5 linked regions of the Halalkalicoccus sp. CG83 genome follow. The main gene of each other region encodes a partner of the protein of the gene in region 4 in a complex. Links are inferred from orthologs where the notes say so. Each region holds a gene or a part of one and is shown on either strand. Other genes may lie near its edges. The genes, in order: V0Z78_RS04765, V0Z78_RS16250, rpmD, rpl7ae and V0Z78_RS04755.

Region 1 (4,586 bases), 530 kb from region 4 along the record:
AAGATAGCAGAGACACGACCGCTCTCGAAGACCAAGAGCCACGTCGTCGTCGAGGTCACCCAGGCCGAACCCGAAGTCGGCCCGATCGACCCGACGGTAGAGGCCTCTCCCGACGAGGAGGAGACCTCGAGCGATGTGGAGACCGAGGCCGCCGGAGGTGAGGAGTGATGGAGGCGCTGAAGGCCGACGTCACGAAGGGACTCTCGAAGGGCGCGCTCATCAACTGCGCCGACAACACCGGTGCCCGCGAGCTGAAGCTGATCAGCGTCTCGGGCTATTCGGGCGTGAAGAACCGCCAGCCCCAGGCCGGGGTCGGCGACAAGATCACGGTGTCGGTGACGAAGGGCACCCCCGAGATGCGCCGACAGATCCTCGAGGCGGTCGTCATCCGCCAGCGCCAGTCGATCCGACGACCCGACGGCACGCGCGTGAAGTTCGAGGACAACGCCGCCGTGGTCATCGACGACGCAGAGGAGCCGCGCGGGACCGAGATCAAGGGTCCGATCGCGCGCGAGGTCGCAGAGCGCTTCGGAAGCGTCGCGAGCACCGCGACGATGATCGTATAGAACCATGAGCAGACAACCACGCAAACAGCGAAACCAGACCGCAGACGCGCCGCTACACGAGCGTCACTCGCAGGTCAACGCGGCGCTGGACGGCGACCTCCGCGAGGAGTACGGCGTCCGGCGCACCCGCGTGAACGCGGGCGACACGGTCGAGGTGATGCGCGGGGACTTCGCCGGCGAGACCGGCGAGGTCGTCTCGGTCGACCTCAGAAACGCCGTCGTCCACGTCGAGGACGTCACCGTCGAGAAGGCCGACGGCGAGGAGGTGGCGCGTCCACTCGACGCGAGCAACCTCCGCATCACGGGGCTCGACCTCTCCGACGAGGTACGCGAGGCGCGTCTGGAGGGTGATGACGAATGAGCAAACACCAGAAACGACTGTCAGTACCGAACTCCTGGCCGGTCGAACGAAAGACGGCGAAGTACACCGTGAAGGCCCGCGCGGGCCCCCACGGCGAGAACGGCGTCCCGCTCGTGATCGTGCTGCGGGACGTACTCGGCTACGTCGACTCGACCAAGGAGGCGAAGTACGCCGCCAACGAGGGCAACGTCCTCGTCAACGGCGAGCCCGTTCGTGACGTGCGGCGTCCGATCGGGATGTTCGACATCCTCGGGTTCGCGGAGCGCGAGGAGTACTACCGCGTGTTCCCCGACGAGGGCGGACGCCTCGCGCTGACGCCGATCGACGCCGAGGACGCCGACGGCAAGCTCGGCAAGATCGTCGACAAGCGCCAGGTCCCCGGCGGCCAGACGCAGCTCCAGCTGCACGACGGCCGGAACCTCCGCGTCGAGGACGGCAGCGAGTACTCGGGCAAGGACTCGATCGTCATCGGCTTCGAGGACGGCGAGATCCTCGCGCACTTCGTCTACGAGGAGGGCGCGCTGGTCACTGCGGTTCGGGGCCAGCACGCCGGCGAGATCGGGACGATCGAGGCGATCGAGGTGATCCCCTCGAGCGCGCCCAACACCGTCACCGTCGAGACCGACGACGGCACGTTCGAGACCGTCGAGGAGTACATCGTCGTGATCGACGAGAACTTCGTCGGCGGGGACGCCGCTGCGTCCGATGGGGACGCCGCCGCGACCGACGAGGACGCCGCCGGAGGTGAGGACGAATGAGCGAGTCCGAAGCCGAGGGCGAGGGCGAGTTCCACGAGATGCGCGAGCCCGTCGTCGAGAAGGTCGTCGTCCACATGGGCGTCGGCACCGGCGGGCGCGAGCTCGCGAACGCCGAGGACATCCTCGAGGAGATCACCGGCCAGGAGAGCGTCCGCACGCAGGCCAAACGGACCAAACCCGAGTTCGGCATCCGCGAGGGCGACCCGATCGGCGCGAAGGTCACCCTTCGCGGCGAGAACGCCGAGGAGTTCCTCGAGACCGCGCTGCCGCTGGCGACGCTGTCGGGCAACCAGTTCGACCGAACCGGCAACGTCAGCTTCGGCATCGAGGAGCACACCGAGTTCCCCAGTCAGGAGTACAACCCCGACATCGGGATCTTCGGAATGGACGTGACGATCAACCTCGTGCGGCCGGGCTACCGGGTGAAGAAACGCGACATCGCCTCGCGACAGATCCCGTCGAACCACCGGCTCGACGCGCGGGCCGCGATCGCCTACCTGAACGAGCGGTTCGACGCCGGCATCGGCGACCAGGAGGACGACGAATGAGTGAAAGCGAAAGCGAGACGGGCGAGCACGCCGCGAAGCGCACCGCACAGCGAGAGAAGTGCCAGCGATGTGGCCGCAAGCAGGGCCTCGTCGGCAAGTACGACATCTGGCTGTGTCGACAGTGCTTCCGGGAGATCGCCCGCAACATGGGGTTCAAGAAGTACAAATGACAGCGAACGATCCGTTCAGCAACGCGCTTTCGGGGCTGAACAACGCGGAGAGCGTCGGGCATCTGACGCACACGGTATCGCCCGCCTCGAACCAGATCGGCTCCGTACTCGAGGTCCTCTACGACCGCGGGTACGTCGACGGCTTCGAGTTCGTCGACGACGGGAAGTCGGGTCGGTTCGAGATCGAACTGAAGGGTGCGATCAACAGATGCGGTGCCGTCAAGCCCCGCTACTCGGCGGGCGCCGACGAGTTCGAGAAGTGGGAGAAGCGGTTCCTCCCCGCCCGTGACTACGGGACGCTCATCGTCACGACGAGCCACGGCATCATGAGCCACTACGAGGCCCGCGAACAGGGCATCGGTGGCCAGGTGATCGCGTACGTCTACTGACCATGCCACGAACAGAAATCACACTACCGGAGGAGGTTTCGGCCGAGGTCGACCACCTCGAACTGACGGTCTCGGGGCCGGACGGCGAGGTCACTCGCCGGCTGTGGTACCCGGACGTCTCCGTCTCGACGGGGACGACCACCGTCGAGGAGGAGACCGACGATGGCGAGACCGAGCAGCGCGAGGTCGACGCGGTCCTCATCGAGAGCGACGAGGAGGACGCGAAGACGAAGGCGACGCTCGGCACGTTCGAGAGCCACGTCCGCAACATGATCCGCGGCGTGAGCGAGGGGTGGGAGTACCGGATGGAGGTCCTGTACTCGCACTTCCCGATGCAGGTGTCGGTCGAGAACGACGAGATCGTCATCGAGAACTTCCTCGGCGAGCGAGCGGCGCGACGGTCGTCGATCCACGGCGACACCGAGGTCGAGATCGACGGCGAGGAGCTCGTCCTCCGCGGTCCGAACAAGGAGGACGTCGGCCAGACCGCCGCGGACATCGAACAGCTCACGCGGGTCAGCGGCAAGGACAACCGCGTGTTTCAGGACGGCGTCTACATCGTCGAGAAACCCAAAGGAGGCGTCTAAATGGCCGAAGAAGAAGAGCACGAGGAGACCGAGACCGAGACCGAAGTCGAACAGGAGACCGAGGACACCGAGGAGGCGACCCCCTCGGAGGACGAGCAGGCAGCCCCCGACGACCCGGTCGAGCTGAGCGACATCAGCGGCGTCGGCGACGCGAAGGCCGACGCGCTGCGCGAGGCCGGCTTCGAGACCGTCGAGGACGTCAAGGCGGCGAGCCAGGGCGAACTCGCGGACGTCGAGGGGATCGGTAACGCACTGGCCGCACGAATCAAGGCCGACGTCGGCGGACTCGAGGTCGAGGAGGAGACCGAGGCCGACGTCGAGGACACCGAGCCCGAAACCGAGGTCGAGGAGACCGAGGCGGCCGAGACCGAACTGCAGGCGCGCGGGCTCACGGAGAAGACGCCCCAGCTCGACGACGAGGAGGTCCGCCTCCTCGGCGAGCGAGCCCGCGTCAGCAAGCCGCAGTTCAACCGCCAGGACTACCACATGAAGAAGCGAACGCCGACCTCGTGGCGCCGCCCCCGCGGCGGGCTCTCGAAGCAGCGCCGTCGCATCAAGGGGAAGGGTCAGGTCGTCAAGGCCGGCTTCCGCACGCCGACCGAGGTCCGCGGTCGTCACCCGAGCGGCTTCGAGGAGGTCCGCGTCCACAACGTCGACGACCTCGAGGGCGTCGACGGGGACCGAGAGGCAGTGCGCATCGCCTCGTCGGTCGGCGCACGCAAGCGCGAACGCATCGAGGAGGAGGCAGAGAACGCGGGCGTCCGCGTTCTCAACCCCACGTACGTCGAAGTCGAGGTGAACGAGGAATGAGCGATCTCTCGGCACAGAAGCGACTGGCGGCGGACGTTCTGGACGTCGGCAAGAACCGCGTCTGGTTCGATCCCGAGGCGCAGGGCGAGATCGTCGACGCGATCACCCGCGAGGAGATCCGCGAGCTCGTCGACCAGGGGATCATCCAGGCGAAGGACAAGCGCGGCAACTCCCGCGGACGGGCGCGAGAGCGCCAGAAGAAGCGAGCCTACGGCCACCAGAAGGGCGCGGGCAAGCGAAAGGGGAAGGCCGGCGCGCGCCAGGACGAGAAGGAACAGTGGCAGAATCAGATCAGAGCACAACGTCGACGACTGCGCGAGCTCCGCGACGAGGGCGAGCTCTCGCCCGGCGAGTACCGCGAGCTCTACAACAAGGCCCGCGGCGGGGAGTTCCGCAG
Region 2 (4,595 bases), on a different replicon or contig from region 4:
GACGGCGATCGTCGCCGCCACGGCCATCGGCTACTTCGTCGAGGCGGCGACGCTGGCCGTCCTCTTCAGCATCGCCGAGCTGATGGAGGAGTACGCGATGGACCGGGCGCGCGATTCCCTGCGCGAACTGATGGCGCTCTCCCCGGACGAGGCGACCGTCAGGCGCGACGGCGCGGAGGTGACCGTACCCACGGCGGAGATCGAAGTGGGCGAGACCGTGATCGTGCGCCCCGGCGAGAAGATCCCCCTCGACGGGACGGTCGTCGAGGGCGAGAGCAGGGCGGGATCGAAGATCCCGCGAGCGAACGGCGACAGCGAGGAGCTTCGCTCCTCGGGTCATGCGAGCGAGCGGAGCCCGCGAGCAAAAGCCGTGAGCGCGGTCGACCAGTCGCCGATCACCGGCGAGAGCGTTCCCGTCGACAAGGCCGCGGGCGACGAGGTGTACGCCGGCGCGATCAACCAGGAGGGCTATCTCGAGGTCAGGGTCACGTCGGTGGCGTCGGACTCCACCCTCTCGCGGATCATCGAGATGGTGCAGGGAGCACAGGCGAAGAAGACCGACACCGAGCAGTTCGTCGACCGGTTCTCCGGCTACTACACGCCGATCGTGGTCGTGCTGGCGATCCTGACCGCCGCCGTTCCGCCGCTGCTCATCGCCGAGCCGATCTCGGTCGACGTAGCCGGGTACACGCTCGGCTTCGCCGCCGACTGGCAGACGTGGTTCATCCGCGGGCTTACGCTGTTGGTGATCGCCTGCCCGTGTGCGTTCGTTATCTCGACGCCCGTCTCGGTGGTGTCGGGGATCACCAGCGCCGCGAAGAACGGCGTCCTGATCAAGGGCGGCACCTACCTCGAGGCGATGGGCGAGGTGGACGCCATCGCACTGGACAAGACCGGGACGCTCACCAAGGGCGAGCTCGCCGTCACCGACGTCGTCCCGCTCGGCGACGTCGACGAAGCCTCCCTGCTTCGCTACGGCGCCGGTCTCGAGCGACGAAGCGAGCATCCGATCGCCGCGGCGATTCTCGCCCGTGCCGAGGAGGGCGACGTCGGTCGCCTCCCCGAGCCCGACGGGTTCGAGAGCCTGACCGGGCGTGGCATCCGCGGCGAGATCGACGGAGAGACGTACTACGCGGGCAAGCCCGCCCTCTTCGAGGAGTTGGGGTTCGATCTCTCGAGGACTCGCCGAGCGACTGACGGTGGCTCCGACGCACAGCGCGGGGCGGAGGCTCGTCGGACGCAGCGGTCCGACGGCGGCACCGTAGCCGAGAGAGCGACCGCCGCCGGTGGCGAGCGATTCGCCGACGACGCGCTCGCCGCGCTGGAGCGGGAGGGCAAGACGGTCGTCGTCGTCGGGACGGAGACGCGGTTACTGGGCGCCATCGCGATCGCGGACGAGGTCCGCCCCGCCTCGAAGCGGGCCGTCGAACGCCTGCACGAACTGGGCGTCGAACGGGTCGTGATGCTGACCGGCGACAACGAGGGCACGGCCCACGCCATCGCCCGCGAGGTGGGCGTCGACGAGTACCGGGCGGAGCTGCTGCCCGAGGAGAAGGTCGAGGCCATCGAGTCGCTCCAGGCGGAGTACGGCGACGTGGCGATGGTCGGCGACGGCATCAACGACGCACCCGCACTCGCCACCGCGGAGGTCGGCATCGCGATGGGGGCGGCCGGCACGGACACGGCGCTAGAGACCGCCGACATCGCCCTGATGGGCGACGACATCGGACGGCTGCCGTATCTGTACGCGCTGTCGCACGAGGCCAACAGCGTCATCCGGCAGAACATCTGGGCGAGCCTCGGCACGAAGGCGCTGCTCGCGCTCGGCGTCCCGCTCGGGTTCGTGAGCGTGGCGCTGGCGGTCATCGTCGGCGACATGGGGATGAGCCTCGGCGTGACGGGGAACGCGCTTCGCCTGGCGCGGATCACGCCGGAGCGGTTCGACTGACGTCACGACGGGGCAGCCGGGAACGCATGACTCGCCCCGTGGAGCGCCTCGACGACGCGAACGAACCAGCCCGGTGTCGTTCGTGCGCACTGGCCGCGACCACAGAGAACGAGCGGTCGATCCGAACGACCATCGGGAGTGAGGATCGTTTTGGTCCAGCTTTTGCCGAAGGAGCACGCCGAAGGCGTGCGACTGCAGCGCAAAAGGTGGGTTGGTTCAACAGGCTTATGTGCGCGCTTCGGATAGCTACGGCCACTATGGCTAAGAGATCGAAGGGCGTCGGCAGCGCGGGGCGTTTCGGTGCGCGCTACGGTAGAGTCTCTCGAAAGCGCGTCACCGAGATCGAGGCGGACATGCACGACTCGCACACCTGCCCGGAGTGTGGGACGGACGACGTCTCCCGAACGGGGACGGGTATCTGGCAGTGCGGGAAGTGTGGCTACGAGTTCGCCGGCGGCACCTACCGCCCGCAGACCCCCGCTGGCCGGACCGTCACGCGATCGATCCGTGCGGCACTCGACGAGTCCGACGACGAATGAGCTACAAGTGCTCGCGGTGTAAACGTGACGTCGAACTCGACGAGTACGGCGGCGTCCGCTGTCCGTACTGCGGTCATCGCGTGCTGCTCAAGGAGCGCAGCCGCGACGTGAAGGAAGTCGGCGTGAACTGACGAGCGGGCCGGGATGGACGCGCCCCACGACGCGATTCTCACCTTCGAATACGACGATCAGCGCCGCGCTCGCGTCGTCGAACGCAGCCTCCGTCCGGAGGTCGAACCGCTCGCGGACGCTCGCTCGCAGGCCACGCTGGGTCACGAGAACACGACGCTCACGGTCCGGATCGAGGCCGACGACCTCGTGGCGCTTCGGGCGGCGCTCAACACGTGGTGCTCCCTCGTCGACACGGCCGAGACGGTCGCGGACGCCGCCGAACGCGACGACGCATGATGTGGGACGTCGCGTCCGACGCTCGATAAGGGCTCGTCCCCCGGTCGATCCCCCCGGACTCGGCGCGAACGCTGGTCTCGACGGTGTCCGCGGGTGGAGGAGGCCCGAGCCGACCGTCCCGTTCCCGGCGTTTCGCCCGCTCACGGCCGCTCTGCACCCCCGAACGACGGGGCGTCGATAGTGAAAGGTTTATCCTCGTATCAGCGATTCGTACGTCAATGGGCGAACGTACCGAGCGGGCCGACCGCACCCGCGGCTCGTCTCTCGTTCTCGAGGCTCTCAAGCGGTGGTATCACCTCCCTCTCCTCGCGATCGCCATGCTCTTCATGTTCTGGGTCCGCGTCCAGTCCTACGACGACTTCGTCTTCGACGACGGCGCGATCCGACTCAGGGCGGTCGACTCGTGGTACCACTGGCGAACGACGATGTACACGGTCCACAACTGGCCCGCCACGATGCCGTACGACCCCTGGACGGCCTACCCGACGGGCACCTACGTCGGCCAGTTCGGCACGCTGTTCGATCAGATCATCGCCACCGTCGCCCTGATCGTGGGCCGGGGCGACCCCACCCAGCAGACCGTCTTCCTGGTCGCGCTCCTCACCGTGCCCGCGCTGGGCGCGCTCGTCGTCGTCCCAACCTACTACATCGGCGCACGTCTCGGCGGACGCATCGGCGGTCTGGCGGGGGTCGTTCTGCTCGCGCTGTTCCCCGGACTGTTCCTGAACCGGACCACGACGGGCATGCTCCAGCACCACGGCGCAGAGGTGCTGTTCATGTCGATCGCGGTTCTGGCGATGATGGTCGCGCTGCGCGTCGCCGAGAGCGGGGACTCGGTCTACGAGACCATCGCGGTCCGCGACCACGGGCGGTTCGGTCGACTGGTCCTCTACAGCGTTCTCGCGGGCCTCGCGATCACGCTCTACATCTGGGTCTGGCCCCCTGGGATCGTACTGATCGGCATCCTCGGGTTCTTCTTCGTGATCGAGCTGAGCGTGGAGTTCGGTCGCGGCGGACGCCCCGAGAACCTCGCGTTCGTCGGGGCGGTGGCCCTCGGCGTCACCGGCGCGCTCACGCTGGCGACGATGGAGGTCACCCGGATCAGTTCCACGAACGCCGGTCCGCTCCAGCCGCTTCTGGCGTTCGTCGTCGCGCTCGGCTGTGCGTTCATGGCGTGGCTCGCGCGCGGCTGGCGGAGACGCGGCCTCGACGAGCGATACTACCCCGCCGCGATCACCGGCGTCATCTTCGTCTCGATACCGATCGTCGCGCTCCTCCTGCCCGAGCTATGGGGGACGATCGTCCAGACCGTCTCGGGCCGACTGCTGCCGTTCGGCTACTCGACGACGGCGCTGACCGTCCAGGAGGCCCAGCCGCCCGACGCCTTCAACCGGTTCGTCTACCGCCAGTACGGCCTGGCGTTCTACACGGCCATGATCGGTCTGGCCGTGCTCGTCGCCCGCCTCGTCCGCACGGCCGACCACCGCTCCGAGCACGTCCTGATCGTCGTCTGGACGCTCTTTCTCACCTCGATGGCGTTCACGCAGATCCGTTTCCACTACTACTACGTGGTGCCGATCGCGGTGTTGAACGCGTACCTCATCGGGTGGGCCATCGACCGAGCGGGCCGTATCGACGGCTCGCGTCTCCGCGGGATCGACGGTCATCAGGCGCTGGTGCTCCTGGTGTTGCTGACGATT
Region 3 (2,940 bases), 530 kb from region 4 along the record:
ACGAATAATGGCAACAGGACCACGCTATAAGGTGCCGATGCGTCGGCGCCGCGAAGTCCGAACAGACTACCACCAGAGGTTGCGCCTGCTGAAATCCGGCAAACCTCGTCTGGTTGCTCGCCAGAGCAACAAACACGTCAGGGCGCAGCTGATCACGACCAGTCCACAGGGCGACGAGACGCTCGCGAGCGCACACTCCTCGGACCTCGCCGACTACGGCTGGGAGGCCCCGACGGGGAACCTCCCCTCGGCGTATCTGACGGGGCTGCTCGCGGGAAAACGCGCGCTCGAGGCGGACGTCGAGGAGGCGGTCCTCGACATCGGCCTCTACACGGCGACGCCCGGCAGCACGCTGTTCGCGGTCCAGGAGGGCGCGATCGACGCGGGCCTCGAGATCCCGCACAGCGATTCGGTGCTGGCGGACTGGAGCCGAACCCGCGGCGAGCACATCGCGGAGTACGCAGAGCAGCTCGACGAGCCGCTGTACAGCGGCGAGTTCGACGCAACGACCCTTCCCGAGCACTTCGATGAGGTTCGGGAGACCATCATGGAGGAGTAAGCATGTCACAACGAAACGACGGGTGGGAGCCCGTCACACGGCTCGGCCGACTCGTCCGCGACGGCGAGATCGAGACGATGGAGGAGGCGCTCAACTCGGGACTGCCGCTGAAGGAGACGGAGATCGTCGACCAGCTCCTTCCCGGCCTCGAGGACGACGTACTGGACATCAACATGGTCCAGCGGATGACCGACTCGGGCCGCCGGGTGAAGTTCCGGTGTGTCTGCGTCGTCGGCAACCGCGACGGCTACGTCGGCTACGCGGAGGGCCGTGACGACCAGGTCGGCGGCGCCATCCAGAAGGCGATCGGCATCGCGAAGCTGAACATCATCAAGGTCGACCGCGGCAGCGGCTCCTGGGAGGACCGCGCGGGCGGCACCCACTCGCTGCAGCGAAAGTCGACCGGCAAGGCCGGCAGCGTCACCGTCGAGGTCATCCCGGCACCGAAGGGCCTCGGGCTCGCGGCCGCCGAGACCGTCCGCAGCGTGCTCGAGCTCGCCGGCATCGAGGACGCCTGGACGAAGAGCCACGGCAACACCCGGACGACGGTCAACCTCGCGAAGGCGACGTTCAACGCGCTCGAGAACGCCTCGCAGTCGCGGGTGCCCGACCACGTCCAGGAGCAGCGACAGCAGGAGGTCGTCGAATGATGCAGGCGGTCGTCCAGATCCGCGGCGACGTCAACATGGACTACGACGTGGAGGACACCCTCTCGATGCTGAACCTCCACCGAGTGAACCACTGTGCGCTCGTCCCCGAACACGAGACGTTCCGCGGGATGATCGCGAAGGTGAACGACTACGTCGCCTACGGCGAGCCGAGCAGCGAGGTCGTCGAGACGCTGATCCGCAAGCGAGCGGAGCCCGCCGAGGGCAGCGGCGAGATCGACGACGAGTGGCTCGCGGAGAACACCGAGTACGACTCGGTGGAGGCGCTCGCGGAGGCGCTTCTCGACGAGGAGACGACGCTGGGAGAACAGGGGCTCACGCCCGTCCTCCGGCTCCACCCGCCGCGTGGCGGTCACAAGGGGATCAAGCATCCCGCGAGCCAGGGCGGACAGCTGGGCAAACACACGACCGAGGAGATCGACGACCTCCTCGAGGCGATGCGATAACAATGACGAACAAGAAACGACGCCAGCGCGGTTCGCGCACGCACGGCGGCGGCACGCACAAGAACCGGCGCGGCGCCGGCCACCGGGGCGGACGCGGGGCTGCCGGACGCAGCAAACACGAGTTCCACAACTACGGGCCGCTCGGCAAACACGGCTTCACTCGACCGGAGAAGGTCAAGGAGACTGTCCTCACGATCGACGTCCAGAAGCTCGACGAGGACGCCCCGCTCTACGTCGCGGACGACCTCGCGAGCGAGGAGGACGGGAGCTACCACCTCGACGCCCGGGACATCGTCGAGGACGGCCACGAGGCCGACGCGGTGAAGGTGCTCGGCGGCGGCCAGGTCCGCAACGCGCTCTCGATCACCGCGGACGCCTTCTCCGCGAGCGCGGTCGAGCTCGTCGAGGAGGCCGGCGGCGAGGCGATCGTCTCCGAGCGCGGACAGGTCGAGGAGGAGTCCGACGAGGAGGACGGCGAATCAGAACCACAAAGTATTGAACCAACGGCTGACGAAGCGTAATCAATGACCTGGAAGGAAGCCGCCGAACCGATTCTCACACGAATGCCGGGGGTGACGCGTCCGGAGGGGCACATCCCCTTCAAACGCAAGCTGACGTGGACGCTCGGCGTCCTGCTCGTCTACTTCTTCCTGACGAACGTCTACCTCTGGGGGCTGCCCGAGGCACAGGCCGGTCAGGACATCTTCGGGAACTTCCGGTCGATCCTCGCCGGCGAACAGGGGACGATCCTCCAGGTGGGGATCGGACCGATCGTCACCGCGAGTATCGTCCTCCAGCTGCTGGGCGGCGCAGGGCTGCTGGGACTGGACACGAACGACCCGCGCGATCAGGTGCTGTACCAGGGCCTCCAGAAGCTGCTGGTGGTCGTGATGACCGCCCTGACCGCGTTCCCGATGGTGTTTCTCGGCGGTTTCCTTCCCCCGAGCCCCGAACTCGCGGCGGCGTACGGCCAGACGACGGTCCAGACGCTGATCTTCGCACAGGTGTTCGTCGGCGGGGTCTTCATCCTGTTTCTCGACGAGATCGTCTCGAAGTGGGGCGTCGGCAGCGGGATCGGACTGTTCATCATCGCCGGCGTGAGCCAGCGACTCCTGGGCGGGCTGTTCGCCTGGGGCGGGCTGCCCGGCGACGTCGGCATCATCCCGACGTGGTTCTCGATCCTGTTCGGCCAGACCTCCTTCCCCTCGTTGCTGACGAGCGAGGGACTCCAGGAGCTCTTCCTCGGGCAGGGGGCGCTGCTCGCGAT
Region 4 (4,452 bases):
GTCGCGATCGCGCCGGTCGGTCCGAGTTCGACCCCCGCCTCCTCCGCTAGAGCCGTCCGCGGCCGAACGCCGGTTCCGAGGAGCACCATCCCCACCGGCACCTCCTCGTCGGCCGTGACGACCGTTTCGACCCGGTCGTCGCCGGCGACCGTCTCCACCTCGCTTTCGAGGTAGAGGGCGACGTCTCGGTCGCGCAGGTGCCCGGCGATCGTCTCGCTCGTCGCCTCACCGAACGGCGCCAGCACGTGCTCCCCTCGCTGGAAGAGGTGGACCTCGAAGTCGTTCTCCGCGAGCGCCTCGGCCATCTCGATGCCGACGTAACCGCCGCCGACGATCCCCACCGGCGCGGTACAGTCCTCGAGGAATCGGCACGCCGGACCGCTGTCGGGCTGGGCGAACGTGCCCTCCGAGCGCGACCGGCCGACGAACTCCCGGAGATCGCGTCCGTCGGTCATCGATCCGAGCGTGTAGACGCCCTCGAGGTCGGTACCCTCGATCGGCGGGACGGTCGCCGCCGCACCGGTCGCGATGAGGAGGTGGTCGTAGGGCTGAACGATCTCTCCCCCCTCGTTCTCCGCGGTCACGGTTCGCTCGTCCGGGTCGATCGAGACGACCTCGTGGCCCGTCCGGAGGTCGATGTCGCGCTCCTCGCGGAACTCCTCGGGGGTCACGGAGACCAGTTCGTCGAGCGACTGGATCTCGCCCTTGACGTAGTACGGCAGCCCGCACGCGCCGTAGGAGACCCACTCGCCCTTCTCGAAGACGACGACCTCGAGCTCCGGGTCGTCCCGTTTGGCCTTGCTCGCGGCGGACATCCCGGCGGCGTCACCGCCCACGACGACGAAGGTTGTCATCCCATGGGCAGTTCTCGGGAACGGCAATAAGTCGTCCTCCGACGTGCGCTCCGGTCGTCCATCCGCACGGGCGGCCATGAGTCTCGCCGGGCTGTCGAGCGGCGTCGAGGACCCCGATAGCCACGCGGCCGGACCGTCTTCGTGGGAGGTTTCCGTAGCGTCGACACGGCTACAGCCGATCCCGTCGGAACGAGACCAGCAAACGGGACGGGACGGGAGCGCTCGGCGCCGGTCGCCGCGGTTGGAACCGAGAGCGCACAACGGCCGAGCGATTATATGTCCCCTCTTCGTGGACCGAGTGCAATGCTCGTAGTTCACGCGACGTTTCCGATCGATTCCGACAGCCGGGAGAGAGCGCTCGAACTGATCGAGACGCTGGCCGACCGATCCCGTCAGGAGGACGGCGTCATCGACTACCGGGTCGCGGCCGACATCGACGATCCGAACCTGTTCCGGTTCTTCGAGCAGTACGAGAACGAGGAGGCGTTCGGAGCGCACTCGGAGACGGACCACTTTCAGGAGTTCGAGAGCGAACTCCCGGAACTCCTCGCCGGCGAACCCGAGGTGACGCGGTTCGACGGTGCCGACGCCTCCACCGTGGAGCTCTGACCGACAGCCGTCGTTCCGTGGAGAGCCTTTTCGGGTGATCGACCCGTTCAGCAAGGGAGCGGATCCGTCACCGTCGCGGTGTCGGGGTCGGTGAGCGTCAGGACGGCTGAGCCGTCTCGGGTCGGAGTTCGTCGCACCGAAGAGCGGAACGCACGGGGACGACGCTTCCGATGGGTCGCCCGAGGACGAACGTACCTGATCGCTCCCGTGCGTTCGATTCACACGCCCTCAGGCGTTTGAACACGCTTTTATGGAGGGCTGCGCTATCCCGTTGTACAGCCTGCACGGGGTCATGAGGCTCCTAGCCGCTTAGGATCTACATCGGCAGGGGGGCGCGAGCCCGCGTGCAGGAGGAGAAACACCATGCCAGTATACGTCAACTTCGATGTACCGGCCGACCTCCAGGACGACGCCATCGAGGCGCTCGAGGTCGCCCGCGACACGGGTACCGTCAAGAAAGGAACCAACGAGACGACCAAGGCGATCGAGCGCGGCAACGCGAAGCTCGTCTACATCGCCGAGGACGTCCAGCCCGAGGAGATCGTCCTCCACCTGCCCGAACTCGCCGACGAGAAGGGGATCCCCTTCGTCTACGTCGACACGCAGGACGACGTCGGCCACGCCGCCGGCCTCGAGGTCGGTTCGGCCGCCGCGGCGATCGTCGACGCCGGCGACGCCGAGGACGACGTCGAGGACATCGGGGACAAGCTCGAGGAGCTTCGCTGAGGTGAGTTGAGATGAGCGCAGAGGACTCAAGCGGCGACTCGACGGCCGCGGAGGTCATCGAGATCGTCGGCAAGACCGGGATGCACGGCGAGGCCATGCAGGTCAAGTGCCGCATCCGAGAGGGCGAGAACCAGGGACGCATCATCACGCGAAACGTACTCGGCCCCGTCCGGGAGGGCGACGTGCTCCAGCTGCGCGAGACCGCCCGGGAGGCCGATTCGATCGGAGGCCAATAGATGGTCGAGACACGCACCTGTGACTACAGCGGCGAGGAGATCGAGCCCGGAACGGGCATCATGTACGTCCGCACCGACGGAACGGTGCTCCACTTCGTCGACTCGAAGGCGGAGAAGAACTACCGGCTCGGCCGAGAGGCCCGCGACCTCGAGTGGACCGCCGCCGGCCGCAACGAGAAGGCGGGACGCGCACGCACCCAGGAGAAGCGCGACGCCAAGGCGGAGTCCACCGCAGCGGACGCCGGCGAACCCGGTACCGAGGCCGCCGCCACCGTCGAGGAGGCGACCGTCGAGACCGACGAGGAGACGGCCGAGGAGGTCACCGCTGACGACGCCGACGTCGACAGCGACGCCGGCGCCGAGCAGGCGGAGTCCGTCGAGGAGGATGAGGACGAGCCCGAAACGATGACCGAGGCACCCGAGGACGTCGACGAGGACGACGAAGAATGAGCGAGACGGAGCGCACCTTCGTGATGGTCAAGCCCGACGGCGTCCAGCGCGGGTTGATCGGCGAGATCGTCTCGCGGTTCGAACAGCGCGGGCTGAAGCTCGTCGGCGGGAAGTTCATGCAGATCGACGAGGAGCTCGCCCAGGAACACTACGGCGAGCACGAGGACAAGCCGTTCTTCGAGGATCTCGTAGGGTTCATCACGTCGGGACCCGTGTTCGCGATGGTCTGGGAGGGCCAGGACGCGACCCGCCAAGTGAGGAGAATGATGGGCGAAACCGACCCCGCGGACTCCGCACCCGGCACGATCCGGGGAGACTTCGGACTCGACCTGGGTCGGAACGTCGTCCACGGCTCGGACACCGAGGAGGGTTCAGCCGAACGCGAGATCGAGCTGTTCTTCGACGACGACGAACTGCTCGAGTACGAACGCATCGACGAGACCTGGCTCTACGAGTAACCGACCGTTCTCTTCGTCTCTCCTTCGGTCGCTCACCGACGAGCGACGCGTCGAACCCCCCGGCGAATCGTGACGGGTAATCGTCTTCTGGGGAGGGGAAACCGACGCTTCGGCGATCACGATCGACGACGAGAGGCGTCTCCGCCCTCGGATCCCTCTATCGGCCGCCCGCGGTACGCCCGAGCGCCGTGGTCAGTCCGTCTTCCTCGGGGATCTCGTGTCCCGCCGCGTGCGCGTTCAGCTTCGCCGCCGTCGGCGACTCTCGGATCTCCTCGTCGTCGTAGCCCGCTTCCTCGAACGCCCCCAGTAGCGACGGCTTCGATCGGAGGCTGTACTTCTGGTGGTAGTCCTCGGCGGGATGGAACCGATCGAGGTGCTCGATCCTCGTTTCGATCGAGTCGGGGGAGCGGCCGTCGGCCTCGAGATACGTCTCGATCGCCTCGCGCTGTCCCTCCGTCTCCCGGAACACGGCGTTCTGGTACTGCTTCTTCCGTGTCTGGCGGTTCGGATCGTGGCGTTCGAAGACGACGTCGAGGAGATCCGCGTAGGAGAGCCTCCCGGGGTCGTAGTCGACCTGGAACGCCTCGGTGTGGTCGCCGAGGGCGTGGTACGTCGGATCGGGCTTCGTCCCGCCGGCGTAGCCGACTCGCGTTCGAACGACGCCCTCGATCGCGCCGAAGCGCGCGTCCGGCCCCCAGAAACAGCCGAGCGCGAACGTCGCGGTCTCAGTCTCCTCTCGATCCGGTGTCGCCCGATCGAACTCGCGTATCGTGGTCGGTGTCAACATGAGGCGTGTCCGTCGGAGAGGGTCGCCGCGTCGCGGTGCGGTTCGTTCCTCACTCCTCGTCCTCGAACTGCAGGGCGATGCCGTTGATACAGTAGCGTTTCCCGGTCGGCTCGGGCCCGTCGTCGAACACGTGGCCGAGGTGGCCGTCACAGTCGCTGCAGACGACCTCGGTCCGCGTCATGCCGTGGCTGTGGTCCGGTCGCGTCTCCACCGCGTCGTTGTCGGCCGGGTCCCAGAAGCTCGGCCACCCGGTTCCGGAGCCGAACTTCTCGTCGGTCGTGAACAGCACCTGGCCGCAGCCGGCACAACGGAAGACGCCGTCGCCCTCGATG
Region 5 (3,000 bases), 530 kb from region 4 along the record:
CTCCGTCTCGACGGGGACGACCACCGTCGAGGAGGAGACCGACGATGGCGAGACCGAGCAGCGCGAGGTCGACGCGGTCCTCATCGAGAGCGACGAGGAGGACGCGAAGACGAAGGCGACGCTCGGCACGTTCGAGAGCCACGTCCGCAACATGATCCGCGGCGTGAGCGAGGGGTGGGAGTACCGGATGGAGGTCCTGTACTCGCACTTCCCGATGCAGGTGTCGGTCGAGAACGACGAGATCGTCATCGAGAACTTCCTCGGCGAGCGAGCGGCGCGACGGTCGTCGATCCACGGCGACACCGAGGTCGAGATCGACGGCGAGGAGCTCGTCCTCCGCGGTCCGAACAAGGAGGACGTCGGCCAGACCGCCGCGGACATCGAACAGCTCACGCGGGTCAGCGGCAAGGACAACCGCGTGTTTCAGGACGGCGTCTACATCGTCGAGAAACCCAAAGGAGGCGTCTAAATGGCCGAAGAAGAAGAGCACGAGGAGACCGAGACCGAGACCGAAGTCGAACAGGAGACCGAGGACACCGAGGAGGCGACCCCCTCGGAGGACGAGCAGGCAGCCCCCGACGACCCGGTCGAGCTGAGCGACATCAGCGGCGTCGGCGACGCGAAGGCCGACGCGCTGCGCGAGGCCGGCTTCGAGACCGTCGAGGACGTCAAGGCGGCGAGCCAGGGCGAACTCGCGGACGTCGAGGGGATCGGTAACGCACTGGCCGCACGAATCAAGGCCGACGTCGGCGGACTCGAGGTCGAGGAGGAGACCGAGGCCGACGTCGAGGACACCGAGCCCGAAACCGAGGTCGAGGAGACCGAGGCGGCCGAGACCGAACTGCAGGCGCGCGGGCTCACGGAGAAGACGCCCCAGCTCGACGACGAGGAGGTCCGCCTCCTCGGCGAGCGAGCCCGCGTCAGCAAGCCGCAGTTCAACCGCCAGGACTACCACATGAAGAAGCGAACGCCGACCTCGTGGCGCCGCCCCCGCGGCGGGCTCTCGAAGCAGCGCCGTCGCATCAAGGGGAAGGGTCAGGTCGTCAAGGCCGGCTTCCGCACGCCGACCGAGGTCCGCGGTCGTCACCCGAGCGGCTTCGAGGAGGTCCGCGTCCACAACGTCGACGACCTCGAGGGCGTCGACGGGGACCGAGAGGCAGTGCGCATCGCCTCGTCGGTCGGCGCACGCAAGCGCGAACGCATCGAGGAGGAGGCAGAGAACGCGGGCGTCCGCGTTCTCAACCCCACGTACGTCGAAGTCGAGGTGAACGAGGAATGAGCGATCTCTCGGCACAGAAGCGACTGGCGGCGGACGTTCTGGACGTCGGCAAGAACCGCGTCTGGTTCGATCCCGAGGCGCAGGGCGAGATCGTCGACGCGATCACCCGCGAGGAGATCCGCGAGCTCGTCGACCAGGGGATCATCCAGGCGAAGGACAAGCGCGGCAACTCCCGCGGACGGGCGCGAGAGCGCCAGAAGAAGCGAGCCTACGGCCACCAGAAGGGCGCGGGCAAGCGAAAGGGGAAGGCCGGCGCGCGCCAGGACGAGAAGGAACAGTGGCAGAATCAGATCAGAGCACAACGTCGACGACTGCGCGAGCTCCGCGACGAGGGCGAGCTCTCGCCCGGCGAGTACCGCGAGCTCTACAACAAGGCCCGCGGCGGGGAGTTCCGCAGCGTCCGCTACATGACCAACTACATCGACAACGAATACGGTGACGAATAATGGCAACAGGACCACGCTATAAGGTGCCGATGCGTCGGCGCCGCGAAGTCCGAACAGACTACCACCAGAGGTTGCGCCTGCTGAAATCCGGCAAACCTCGTCTGGTTGCTCGCCAGAGCAACAAACACGTCAGGGCGCAGCTGATCACGACCAGTCCACAGGGCGACGAGACGCTCGCGAGCGCACACTCCTCGGACCTCGCCGACTACGGCTGGGAGGCCCCGACGGGGAACCTCCCCTCGGCGTATCTGACGGGGCTGCTCGCGGGAAAACGCGCGCTCGAGGCGGACGTCGAGGAGGCGGTCCTCGACATCGGCCTCTACACGGCGACGCCCGGCAGCACGCTGTTCGCGGTCCAGGAGGGCGCGATCGACGCGGGCCTCGAGATCCCGCACAGCGATTCGGTGCTGGCGGACTGGAGCCGAACCCGCGGCGAGCACATCGCGGAGTACGCAGAGCAGCTCGACGAGCCGCTGTACAGCGGCGAGTTCGACGCAACGACCCTTCCCGAGCACTTCGATGAGGTTCGGGAGACCATCATGGAGGAGTAAGCATGTCACAACGAAACGACGGGTGGGAGCCCGTCACACGGCTCGGCCGACTCGTCCGCGACGGCGAGATCGAGACGATGGAGGAGGCGCTCAACTCGGGACTGCCGCTGAAGGAGACGGAGATCGTCGACCAGCTCCTTCCCGGCCTCGAGGACGACGTACTGGACATCAACATGGTCCAGCGGATGACCGACTCGGGCCGCCGGGTGAAGTTCCGGTGTGTCTGCGTCGTCGGCAACCGCGACGGCTACGTCGGCTACGCGGAGGGCCGTGACGACCAGGTCGGCGGCGCCATCCAGAAGGCGATCGGCATCGCGAAGCTGAACATCATCAAGGTCGACCGCGGCAGCGGCTCCTGGGAGGACCGCGCGGGCGGCACCCACTCGCTGCAGCGAAAGTCGACCGGCAAGGCCGGCAGCGTCACCGTCGAGGTCATCCCGGCACCGAAGGGCCTCGGGCTCGCGGCCGCCGAGACCGTCCGCAGCGTGCTCGAGCTCGCCGGCATCGAGGACGCCTGGACGAAGAGCCACGGCAACACCCGGACGACGGTCAACCTCGCGAAGGCGACGTTCAACGCGCTCGAGAACGCCTCGCAGTCGCGGGTGCCCGACCACGTCCAGGAGCAGCGACAGCAGGAGGTCGTCGAATGATGCAGGCGGTCGTCCAGATCCGCGGCGACGTCAACATGGACTACGACGTGGAGGACACCCTCTCGATGCTGAAC

Evidence for each region.
Region 1: rpl7ae (region 4) and V0Z78_RS04765 share a complex: the UniProt entries of both Methanocaldococcus jannaschii proteins name them as parts of the 50S ribosomal subunit. The link is inferred for Halalkalicoccus sp. CG83 from one-to-one orthologs.
Region 2: rpl7ae (region 4) and V0Z78_RS16250 share a complex: the UniProt entries of both Methanocaldococcus jannaschii proteins name them as parts of the 50S ribosomal subunit. The link is inferred for Halalkalicoccus sp. CG83 from one-to-one orthologs.
Region 3: rpl7ae (region 4) and rpmD share a complex: the UniProt entries of both Methanocaldococcus jannaschii proteins name them as parts of the 50S ribosomal subunit. The link is inferred for Halalkalicoccus sp. CG83 from one-to-one orthologs.
Region 5: rpl7ae (region 4) and V0Z78_RS04755 share a complex: the UniProt entries of both Methanocaldococcus jannaschii proteins name them as parts of the 50S ribosomal subunit. The link is inferred for Halalkalicoccus sp. CG83 from one-to-one orthologs.

Annotation. Positions count from the first base shown.
Region 1 is NZ_JAZDDH010000001.1:937,021-941,606, reverse strand. What follows is about bases 1,777-4,586. They hold V0Z78_RS04765 (50S ribosomal protein L6), read left to right. Parts: upstream 1,777-2,794; coding sequence 2,795-3,379; downstream 3,380-4,586. Other genes in these bases: V0Z78_RS04755 (50S ribosomal protein L19e), read left to right, coding at 4,186-4,586; V0Z78_RS04760 (50S ribosomal protein L32e), read left to right, coding at 3,380-4,189; V0Z78_RS04770 (30S ribosomal protein S8), read left to right, coding at 2,400-2,792; V0Z78_RS04775 (30S ribosomal protein S14), read left to right, coding at 2,230-2,403; V0Z78_RS04780 (50S ribosomal protein L5), read left to right, coding at 1,777-2,233. In the rest of the region: V0Z78_RS04800 (30S ribosomal protein S17), read left to right, coding at 1-168; V0Z78_RS04795 (50S ribosomal protein L14), read left to right, coding at 168-566; rplX (50S ribosomal protein L24), read left to right, coding at 571-927; V0Z78_RS04785 (30S ribosomal protein S4e), read left to right, coding at 924-1,685; more of V0Z78_RS04780, read left to right, coding at 1,682-1,776. UniProt on the Methanocaldococcus jannaschii protein: This protein binds to the 23S rRNA, and is important in its secondary structure. It is located near the subunit interface in the base of the L7/L12 stalk, and near the tRNA binding site of the peptidyltransferase center.
Region 2 is NZ_JAZDDH010000002.1:512,742-517,336, forward strand. What follows is about bases 1,028-3,846. They hold V0Z78_RS16250 (50S ribosomal protein L37ae), read left to right. Parts: upstream 1,028-2,205; coding sequence 2,206-2,487; downstream 2,488-3,846. Other genes in these bases: V0Z78_RS16245 (heavy metal translocating P-type ATPase), read left to right, coding at 1,028-1,948; V0Z78_RS16255 (DNA-directed RNA polymerase subunit P), read left to right, coding at 2,484-2,618; V0Z78_RS16260 (KEOPS complex subunit Pcc1), read left to right, coding at 2,632-2,895; V0Z78_RS16265 (oligosaccharyl transferase, archaeosortase A system-associated), read left to right, coding at 3,114-3,846. Outside these bases: more of V0Z78_RS16245, read left to right, coding at 1-1,027; more of V0Z78_RS16265, read left to right, coding at 3,847-4,595. UniProt on the Methanocaldococcus jannaschii protein: Binds to the 23S rRNA.
Region 3 is NZ_JAZDDH010000001.1:934,040-936,979, reverse strand. It holds rpmD (50S ribosomal protein L30), read left to right. Parts: upstream 1-1,208; coding sequence 1,209-1,673; downstream 1,674-2,940. Other genes in the region: secY (preprotein translocase subunit SecY), read left to right, coding at 2,198-2,940; V0Z78_RS04735 (uL15m family ribosomal protein), read left to right, coding at 1,676-2,194; V0Z78_RS04745 (30S ribosomal protein S5), read left to right, coding at 562-1,209; V0Z78_RS04750 (50S ribosomal protein L18), read left to right, coding at 8-559; V0Z78_RS04755 (50S ribosomal protein L19e), read left to right, coding at 1-8.
Region 4 is NZ_JAZDDH010000001.1:1,466,409-1,470,860, forward strand. The notes cover bases 832-3,507. They hold rpl7ae (50S ribosomal protein L7Ae), read left to right. Parts: upstream 832-1,826; coding sequence 1,827-2,189; downstream 2,190-3,507. Other genes in these bases: V0Z78_RS07605 (FAD-dependent oxidoreductase), read right to left, coding at 832-854; V0Z78_RS07610 (putative quinol monooxygenase), read left to right, coding at 1,158-1,463; V0Z78_RS07620 (30S ribosomal protein S28e), read left to right, coding at 2,201-2,425; V0Z78_RS07625 (50S ribosomal protein L24e), read left to right, coding at 2,426-2,875; ndk (nucleoside-diphosphate kinase), read left to right, coding at 2,872-3,333. Outside these bases: more of V0Z78_RS07605, read right to left, coding at 1-831; more of msrA, read right to left, coding at 3,508-4,120; peptide-methionine (R)-S-oxide reductase MsrB, read right to left, coding at 4,170-4,452. UniProt on the Methanocaldococcus jannaschii protein: Multifunctional RNA-binding protein that recognizes the K-turn motif in ribosomal RNA, the RNA component of RNase P, box H/ACA, box C/D and box C'/D' sRNAs.
Region 5 is NZ_JAZDDH010000001.1:935,697-938,696, reverse strand. It holds V0Z78_RS04755 (50S ribosomal protein L19e), read left to right. Parts: upstream 1-1,275; coding sequence 1,276-1,725; downstream 1,726-3,000. Other genes in the region: rpmD (50S ribosomal protein L30), read left to right, coding at 2,926-3,000; V0Z78_RS04745 (30S ribosomal protein S5), read left to right, coding at 2,279-2,926; V0Z78_RS04750 (50S ribosomal protein L18), read left to right, coding at 1,725-2,276; V0Z78_RS04760 (50S ribosomal protein L32e), read left to right, coding at 470-1,279; V0Z78_RS04765 (50S ribosomal protein L6), read left to right, coding at 1-469. UniProt on the Methanocaldococcus jannaschii protein: Binds to the 23S rRNA.